DNA from 2 places in the Endozoicomonas sp. SESOKO4 genome. Region 2 is predicted to be linked to the other one. Evidence: predicted binding sites of a transcription regulator. Region 2 holds the regulator's gene; the other holds the start of a gene.
What was found. Region 2 encodes LexA, which represses DNA repair genes until DNA is damaged. Its sites were predicted from a motif close to TACTGTNTANNTANACAGTA; they were not measured.
Positions count from the first base shown of each region.

Region 1: recN (DNA repair protein RecN) is a predicted target of LexA. The motif match lies at 2,441-2,460, and genes of this name have one in related genera.

Region 1 is NZ_JAHHPS010000279.1:23,250-27,806, forward strand. Features, by position in the region: gene KDK16_RS05255 (GspE/PulE family protein) at 1-154, shown strand, start outside; gene KDK16_RS05260 (hypothetical protein) at 309-728, shown strand; gene recN (DNA repair protein RecN) at 731-2,416, opposite strand; gene grpE (nucleotide exchange factor GrpE) at 2,675-3,259, shown strand; gene dnaK (molecular chaperone DnaK) at 3,457-4,557, shown strand, end outside.
Region 2 is NZ_JAHHPS010000191.1:20,013-24,569, forward strand. Features, by position in the region: gene KDK16_RS03640 (DUF6586 family protein) at 1-204, shown strand, start outside; gene KDK16_RS03645 (hypothetical protein) at 382-774, shown strand; gene KDK16_RS03650 (SulA-like leucine-rich domain-containing protein) at 802-1,296, opposite strand; gene lexA (transcriptional repressor LexA) at 1,375-1,977, opposite strand; gene KDK16_RS03660 (serpin family protein) at 2,240-4,557, opposite strand, start outside.

The DNA of each region.
Region 1 (4,557 bases), on a different contig from region 2:
TATGCTGGCAGAGAATGCCGATATAGAGAGTCTTCGTCGCCAATCTATTAAGGAAGGTATGTACAGTCTTCGTCTTTCCGGAGCTCAGAAAGTCGCAACAGGATTAACAACCATCGAAGAAGTAATGAGGGTGACGCCAGACCAGCAGCACTGACTGGCTCTCAGCTACTGAAGGAAATGCTTGAAGTCTCCCACTGACTATTCGATATTAATATCTTAAGTGACAGTGGAACAGTCGAATAATAATGAAAATACTTACCCTTACAAGCTTGCTTTTATTTCCTTTTGCGGTTCAGGCGCAGAAGGTAATGGAACTGCAACCAGCCGAAGCACCTCAATCATTTGTTGAGCAGATGCAGCAGAATTTTGATCCGGCCGTGGCCGATCTTGTGCTGGAGTCCTATTTGAACAGCCTGCTCAAGGCAAACGCTATCAAAGATGGGGCCAGAAAATCATCCATAAAATATTCTGTAAAGGCCAACCGGGAAGGTGAGTTGGTGGTGACTCGCTATCAGCAACTGGAGCAGGGACTGGTCAGAAACAATAATACCCTGGTAGTATACGGCGTTGGTCATACTTTGGAATCAGACTGTTCCAGCATTGAGCAGCGTTGCTGGATTTTGTACCCCGATAAGGATGAGCGTTGGGTTGAAATAGAATATGCACCCAAAGCCATAAGGGAACTGGCCAAAGGAATGGGATTACTCATCAAGGAACTGCAGAGGTGATTTCAGGCTGCGGACCTTGAATGGGTCAGGCTAAGCATCTCTTTTGCGTGGTTGAGCGTGGACTCGGTCATTTCGACTCCACCCAGCATTCGAGCGACCTCTTTAACACGACGATCGCCATTCAGGCCGACAATCTCGGTGGAGGTTTTGGCATTGCGGACCTTCTTGCTAACGTGCAAATGCTGATGCCCCTGTGACGCCACCTGAGGCTGATGGGTGACACAAATTACCTGACTTCTTTCCCCCAGCTCCCTGAGCATGGCTCCGACGATTTCCGCAGTTCCACCGCCAATGCCGACATCCACTTCGTCAAAGATCATACTGGGGATATGAGAGGTTTGAGCGGTTATCACTTGAATGGCCAGACTGATTCTGGACAGTTCACCACCAGAAGCTACTTTGGTTAATGCTCTGGGTGGCTGACCCGGGTTGGTCGTTACCAGGAATTCGATGTCTTCAGCACCATTGGGTGAGAGAGTGCTGCTCTCTACCGGTGTCAGGGCAATGACGAACTGTCCGTGGGGCAAGCCCAGCAAGGCCATACGCATGGTGACTTTTTTCTCAAGCTGTCTGGCTGCAGATTGACGTTTTCCGGATAGTTTTTCGCTTTGGTTCTGAAACTCGGATTTCAATTCGATCAGTTTTTGTTGTAACGCTTCAACTCGTTCATCGCCGAACTGGATGCTCTCCAGCTCAGAGCTGAGGGTGTTTTGTTTTTCCAATAACGCTTCGGGCTGAACCCTGTGCTTTCTCGCAAGGTCGTATATAGCGCTGAGACGTTCATCCACATCCTGCATTCTGGCCGGATCAGCATCAAAATGATCAATGAAGTGATTGATTTCCCCTACCGCTTCCTCGACCTGAATCTGGGCAGAGGACATCATCTCCAATGTGTTGCTGATGGCTGGGTGATCCATGTCCAGATCGCCCAGACGCTGCAGACAGACAGACAGTTGCTGGAGAATGTTGCCGGTCTCATTGTCGGAGCAAATAGTGTTGATCTCATGACAAACCGAAAGAGTGCTTTCAGCATGGGATAACTGTCTGAGTTCTAGCTCAAGCTGTTCCAGTTCTCCTTCCTGAAGTGACAATTGTTCAAGTTCCTGAAGTTGATAGCTGAGCAGTTGAACTCTTTCATTCTGTTCTTTGCGGTTATGGGCCAGTGTATTCAGCTCATGATGCGTCTGGTTGAACTGATGAGCAATGCAAGCCACTTCGGAGGCTAGTTTTTGTAGACCGGCATAATCATCCAGTAGCAGTCGATGGCTGTTTTTTTTCAGTAACGACTGGCTTTCATGCTGGCCGTGAATATCAATTAACCGCTCACCAATGCCCCGAAGATCGGCAAGGGGAGAGAGTGTTCCATTGATATAGGCACGGGACCGTCCTTCTTTGGTAATGACTCTGCGGAGGATGCACTCATCATCACTGGTCAGATCTTTTTCCCGGAGCCACGCTTTGGCCGCAGAGCAATGACTGATATCAAAAGAAGCCTGTATTTCAGCTTTGTCCGTGCCTTGACGAACGCAATGACTGTCGGTTCTGTCACCCGTGGCCAGACCCAGTGCATCCAGCATGATGGACTTGCCAGCACCGGTCTCGCCGGTAATCACAGTCATTCCGGATTGGATGTCCAGATCCAGCTGGTCAACGATGGCAAAGTTGCTGATGGACAATTGGGTCAGCATGATGAATACCCGCTAGTGTAGCGTGACTGTTTATATATACAGTAACCTGATGTGAGACATTCGTAAAGTTGGAGCTAAAAAAAATACTCTGATTACGACCAGATTGAGACCAGAGCATGTTGTGATTTTGTTCTGCAGATCAGTGTTTTGCGAAATGATCGGTTGCGTTAAAAAAACTGTTTGCAGGTCTTGAATCCAGATTTCGTGACCCAATATACGTTTCATCAAACGATTTGACTCCCGGTCGGAGATTCTGGAATGACAGTAGAAAACAGCAAACCTGATGAGCAGGAAATGGAAGAAGCCACCGAACAGCAGGCAGAAGAAAGCTTGCTGAACGAAGAAGGTGGTGTTGAGCTGGACAGTGAAGGTGATCTGACCGACGGCCTTGAGAGTCAGCTGGAAGCGCTGAACGAAGAGCTGGCCAAAGCGAAAGATCAGACTCTGCGCGCTGCTGCTGAGATGCAGAACATCAAGCGTCGCGCTGAGCAGGATGTTGAAAAGGCTCATAAGTTTGCCTTGGAAAAATTTGTTGATGCGCTGATTCCAGTGGTTGATAGCCTGGAAAAAGGAATAGAAAGCGCTGAACAGGCAGAAGGAGCCCACGAAGCTCTTATAGAAGGCATGAAGCTAACACTGAAGCAGTTTCTGGATGCACTGGGGCGCTTTGGGGTGGAGCAGGAAGATCCGAACGGACAGCCTTTTGACCCGAATTTCCATCAGGCTATGTCCATGGTTCCGAATCCCGATGTTGAAGCCAACACCGTGATTGATGTCTTTCAGAAAGGTTACAAGCTGAATGGCCGTCTGATTCGTCCAGCCATGGTCGTCGTTTCCAAATAGGTGATTTTGTTGAGGAATATTCAAAAAAAGAATGTTTCAACAGCCTTGAAATCAAATCAATTGATCCCATATTGATTTCAAAGGCCAAAAACAGCCGCTCACCACTTATTGGCAAGCGGCCCTCAGCTGAAGAATTGAATTACAGAATTGAACTAAAGAATTTCGCTCTGCAAGCAGGGCAATGGAGAGATTGAACAATGGGTAAAATAATCGGTATTGATCTGGGAACCACCAACTCTTGTGTATCCATTCTGGATGGTGAAAAAGCCAAGGTTTTAGAAAATGCTGAAGGCGGTCGTACCACGCCTTCCATCATCGCCTTCACAGACGATGGTGAGACTCTGGTAGGGCAGCCAGCCAAGCGTCAGGCCGTTACCAACCCTGATAATACCCTGTTTGCCATCAAGCGCCTGATCGGTCGCCGTTTCAAAGACGATGTGGTCCAGAAAGACATTCAGATGGTTCCTTACAAGATTGTTGAAGCTGACAACGGCGACGCATGGGTTGAAGTTAAAGGTGACAAAAAAGCACCACCTCAGATTTCTGCTGAAATCCTGAAGAAAATGAAGAAGACCGCTGAAGACTATCTGGGCGAATCTGTTACTGAAGCGGTGGTTACCGTACCCGCTTACTTCAACGATGCACAGCGTCAGGCGACCAAAGATGCTGGTCGTATCGCCGGTCTGGACGTTAAACGTATCATTAACGAGCCCACTGCTGCTGCCCTGGCCTATGGCATGGACAAGAAACAAGGTGATCAGACCATTGCCGTATACGACCTGGGTGGTGGTACTTTTGATATCTCTATTATCGAGATTGCTGATGTCGACGGCGAGCACCAGTTCGAAGTACTGGCCACCAACGGTGACACTTTCCTGGGTGGTGAAGACTTCGACATGCGTATGATCGACTACCTGGCTGAAGAGTTCAAAAAAGATCAGGGCATCGACCTCAAAGGTGATCCTCTGGCCATGCAGCGTCTGAAAGAAGCCGCTGAAAAAGCCAAGATCGAGCTGTCTTCTGCTCAGCAGACGGATGTTAACCTGCCTTACATCACTGCCGATGCAACTGGTCCTAAGCACCTGAACGTTAAAGTAACCCGTTCCAAGCTGGAGTCCTTGGTAGAAGATCTGGTTCAGCGCTCTCTGGAGCCATGCCGACTGGCGGTAAAGGATTCTGATCTGGATCTGTCTGATATCGACGAAGTCATTCTGGTAGGCGGTCAGACCCGTATGCCAATGGTTCAGGAAAAGGTGGCTGAGTTCTTCGGCAAGGAGCCTCGTAAAGACGTGAACCCT
Region 2 (4,557 bases):
GCAGATTTACTCAAAGCTTATGGCGAAATTTCACTTTTAGACGATGATATACAATCATATTCTAATAAAATCAATACTGCCATGATTGCTTCGGACAGTGCTGGAAGTACAAGAGGTGTTAAAACACCGGAAAGTGCCAAAAGTATTCTTGCTTCCCTCAAGGAATTGGTGGGCCACTTCAGAAATTTCAATCTCGAATGGTGACTTAATCATTTACTGCTCATTCTGCGTTCAACCGTTGGGATCGCCATAGACTGGGGAGTATCTTGTGCCCAGGGAGGGATATAGGTACAAAGTCTTATATAAGCCGGGGTCAACACTCAATGAGCCAGGGGGGGGGCTCTGTAGGTGCGATTCAGACAGGTTTGACAGAGGTACCCTATGACAAAGATCATGCTGTGCTGTTCTGCAGGTATGTCTACCAGTATGCTGGTTAATCATCCTTTCACATTACTCTGCATTGACCTGTTGCATCATGATGCACAATGCTGCATGATTTCCACCTCTTACTCGCTATTTATGGGACGAAATATGGCTGCATCGTTTTTGGAAATTGTGGAACTTCCAACAGGAGAGATTGTTTTGCGACGCAGTGATGAAGAGGGCGAGCCCCTGCTGACCATGAAATTTTCCGGGGAAGCCAAGGAGTATCTTGAAGGAGAGTATCTACAAGTGGCAAAGGTCATGTTTGACGCCGGAATGCGGGAAGTTGCTGAACTGACTCGTCCCCAATCCTCTGAAGAAGAGATTCCTGAGAACAGAGTGCTGCATTGACTCTATCTTCAAGGCAGTGACAGGTTTTCATGCAACCTGCCTGCTGCGAATAGCCAGTCCCTGACACTGTCCATTGCGGGCAGCGCTTTCAAGCTTGATTAGCCACCCTTTATCCAAGTGCCCCAGCCAACTAATGACGGTGTGGCTGGTTCCGGATGCCAGTGCTTTCCGGGTGAGTTCCAGTGTCTGGTGATCATCGTTAGCGCTAAAAATTTGCACCTTGTCATGGTTCAGGTTGCAATTCTTTAACCATTGCAAGGTTCTGGTATCCGATTTGTCTGCCAGAATCAGAGTCAACCAGCGTTCACTGTCACTGGAAAGCTGACTGAGCATTGGTGTCAGGAGTTGTTCGGCCTGCCAGGGTTGTCCTGACAGAATGAGCTCATTAATACTGGGACTGGGAGAGCTTTTATTTTTCTCTGGTAACGTTTTTTTCAGGCTGGAGCGGTTTATGCGAACTGTGTTGCTCTGAAAGCCTGATGTTGAAAAATTGTGCCTTTCACTGCTTGTTCGGTACAGCATGAATCCTTCCTCCTGGCATGGTCCGGTCGCTTTTCGGTGTTCTCACTCAAGTGTACAGGTGCTCATACAACATCCGTTTCAGGACTGATTTCTGATCACCCCGACGCTTAAACCTTCGACCGCGAAAATATCATGAGTGAGATCGACGACAATGGTTTCGAACTCGTCGTTTTCCGGATGGAGTAATACCTTGTTTTTCTGTTTCTCGAATCGTTTAACGGTGACTTCGTCTTCTATCCTGGCGACGACAACCTGACCGTTTCGAACCTCTGTAGTCTTGTGAACGGCCAGCAGGTCACCATCAAGAATCCCGATGTTTTTCATGCTCATCCCTTTGACTCTTAACAAGAAGTCAGCGGCTGGGGTGAAGAAGCCGGGGTTGAGCATCAGGTGGTCTTCGATATGTTCCTGGGCGAGGATCGGGTTACCGGCAGCCACCTGTCCAATGATCGGAAGGCCTTCAGGCTGGCTGTCTGGAATTCGGATACCTCGTGAAGCACCGGGGGTAATTTCGATGGCGCCTTTACGGGCCAGTGCCCTGAGATGTTCTTCTGCCGCATTGGGTGAACGAAAACCGAAGGTCTTGGCGATTTCTGCCCTGGTGGGTGGGAAACCTGTCTCTTCGATATGAGACTTGATCAGGTCCAGTATTTCGGATTGCCGTTTAGTCAGTTTGATCATGGTCACTCAATCTGTTTTTTTATACAGTATCTGTGATTATATACAGTAATATTGCTCTGGCAAGTCATTATGTTAGGTCGGGCCGCGCAGGTCGGGCCGCGATGATGAGCAGCAATTGAACTAAGGGCCGTCAATGATGCATGTGGCAAGCTTTACCTTCCTACTGGTGAATGGTTGACCGATATTCGCAAACTGATTCTGTGAGGCTTTTGTTAAAAAAAATCCGGAGGTGATTAATCTCCGGATTTAGCATTGTATTGATTCATGGTTGATTAAAAGTTAACTTCTCACGCAGCGCGTCCCAGGCTTGAAAAGAAACCTCTAATTGAAAAGGAGAATCACGACCAAAAATCCTGACAAATTTAAAATGTTTGTCTCCAATTGATTTTAATATTCTTTCTCTAAGCTTTTTAGCCTCTTCCAAAGAAGACATCGTGAGTGTTAGCTGCATATGATCTGATTTAGTATTCTGAATATCAAACTCCCCATTCGGATTATAGTTCTGTTGTATTAAAGTACTTACACTCCCCATTGGAGTTTGATCGGTTACTTCTTTTTTAGATGTGAATTGATCATCAGACGTATAAACTTTGCTATCAGAACTGTCATCTTCACTATCAGACATATCATAATCGTTAAAAGTTACCAGATTATCAGAGCTCGGTTTTTCAGCAGGGATAATTGTAGGATTATCTTTGCTGTCAGAAATATAAAAATCAGTGGATTCAGAAGTTATTTTATCAATCATTTTATCCCATTCTCTAATTGAAACATATACTTCAATAGAAAAAAAGCTTTTGTTAACCCGAATTAAATTCCCATTTTTTTCACCAATTGATTCTAATACACTTTCTTTAAACTTTTTAGCACTATCCAAAGAAGAAAAACTGACTGTTAAATTAGTATTGTTTGCATCAGCACTTTGAATATCTAAATACCCATTTGGATTATAAAATTTATTTATATAAGTGCTCACATCAACAGTTTCAAAAGTTCTAAAAGACAGATCTTTTATTAGAGATAAGTTTTTTTGTACTTCTTCCTGTTTATTTAAGAACGGGTTATTAGAACTATCATCATCGCTATCAGATATATCATCATCGCTATCAAATATATCATCTTCGCTATCATACATATCAAAAGGGTTGGAACTTGCCAGTTTTTTAGAATTAGAACTCTGTTTTCCAGCGGTGCTGATTACAGGATCACCATCAAACTCCAAAAAGCTGCCATCCTTTATGACCAGCTCAATTAACCGATTACCTTCTTTGTCTACAATGGCAATGTAGCCAGGGCAGTCAAAATCAAAATGAGAAGTTCCAGATACGCACCTTGTTAAAATTTTTGCAACAGTCGCCATCTTACCGCTAGCACCTTCTTCATCAACAGATAATACGATCTTCTGAAGCACCTCCAGATCCTGATCTGCCGGTAGGCCTAGTCTTGTCAGATCTCCTGCTACTATGTCGGTTCCTAATGCCTCACACATTTTCTCGAGTAACTGAGTGTCGCAACTGTCTTCTACTTTTATTTTGGGTAGCGATAGCTGATATTTCGCTTCTTTATAATTTAATTGTTTAGTCAGCTCATTAATCGTTTCAGAATCAAGATTGTTAATCGCTGTGGCACTTTCTTTACGCGGTTTTATTGCGACCAGTTTAAGATCTTCTCCATTCAAAGATTTGAATTCCTTGGCGATGGCAGCAAATTTGCTGTTAGAAGCACATTGAACCGTTTCAGTTTTAACCATCATTTTTACGTTGTTAATACGAGTTCCATCTGCGCATAGAAAGCTTTGAGGAGCGGTTTTATCTGGAGAAAAACTATCCTCCCAGACACCCCGGAATTCCATTACATTACCTATTGTCGCTGTAACTTCATTCATGCCATCAAACAAATTTTTAATTTTTCCTTTGGTTTTCTCCTTGACAAAATCTTCTGTGACTTCAGCTACGTTCCATTGATTACTTTCCAGCTTTTGAGTTTGATAACATTCAGAGAGTATTTTTTCTAATTGCTCATCCCTGACATGAAAAGCAGAAGCGATAAAGTTAGCGCAAGAGATTAACTGCTCAGGATGGCCTCCGTAAGGGTTGTCTTTGCTGAATTTACCGAGTTCTTTATGGATTTCAGTTTCCAGCTCTTCAGTCAAGGTTCCTTTGGGGATTCCCAAAATGGATTCCTTTTTGGCATTGTCATCTATGCACGCCAGAAGCATGCCCAAAACCGGAGTCAGGCTGGTAGGAGACGCCACCGTGCTTTTTTTGCCCTCACTGTTCAAAATCCCGAATGATACTTTATCAATGAGTTTTTTAGCAATATCAGAAGCCTGTAGTGTGGTCCCGGTGTGTGTGTCTTGCAGATTAAATGGCTGCGAAGACATTGATATTGATTTGATTGAGTGTCCAATAGGTGTCATAGTCGTTTCTCCATCACTTGATAATAATTGATTAGCGTGAATAAACTCACTGCTTCCATGCTTTGTGCTTCCCTGTTTTGCGGCAAGAACATGCTTTGCAGATTGCCGTAGATTATGGGTTGCCTGATTACTATTAGTTAAGTGTTTGTCGTCGATGAAAT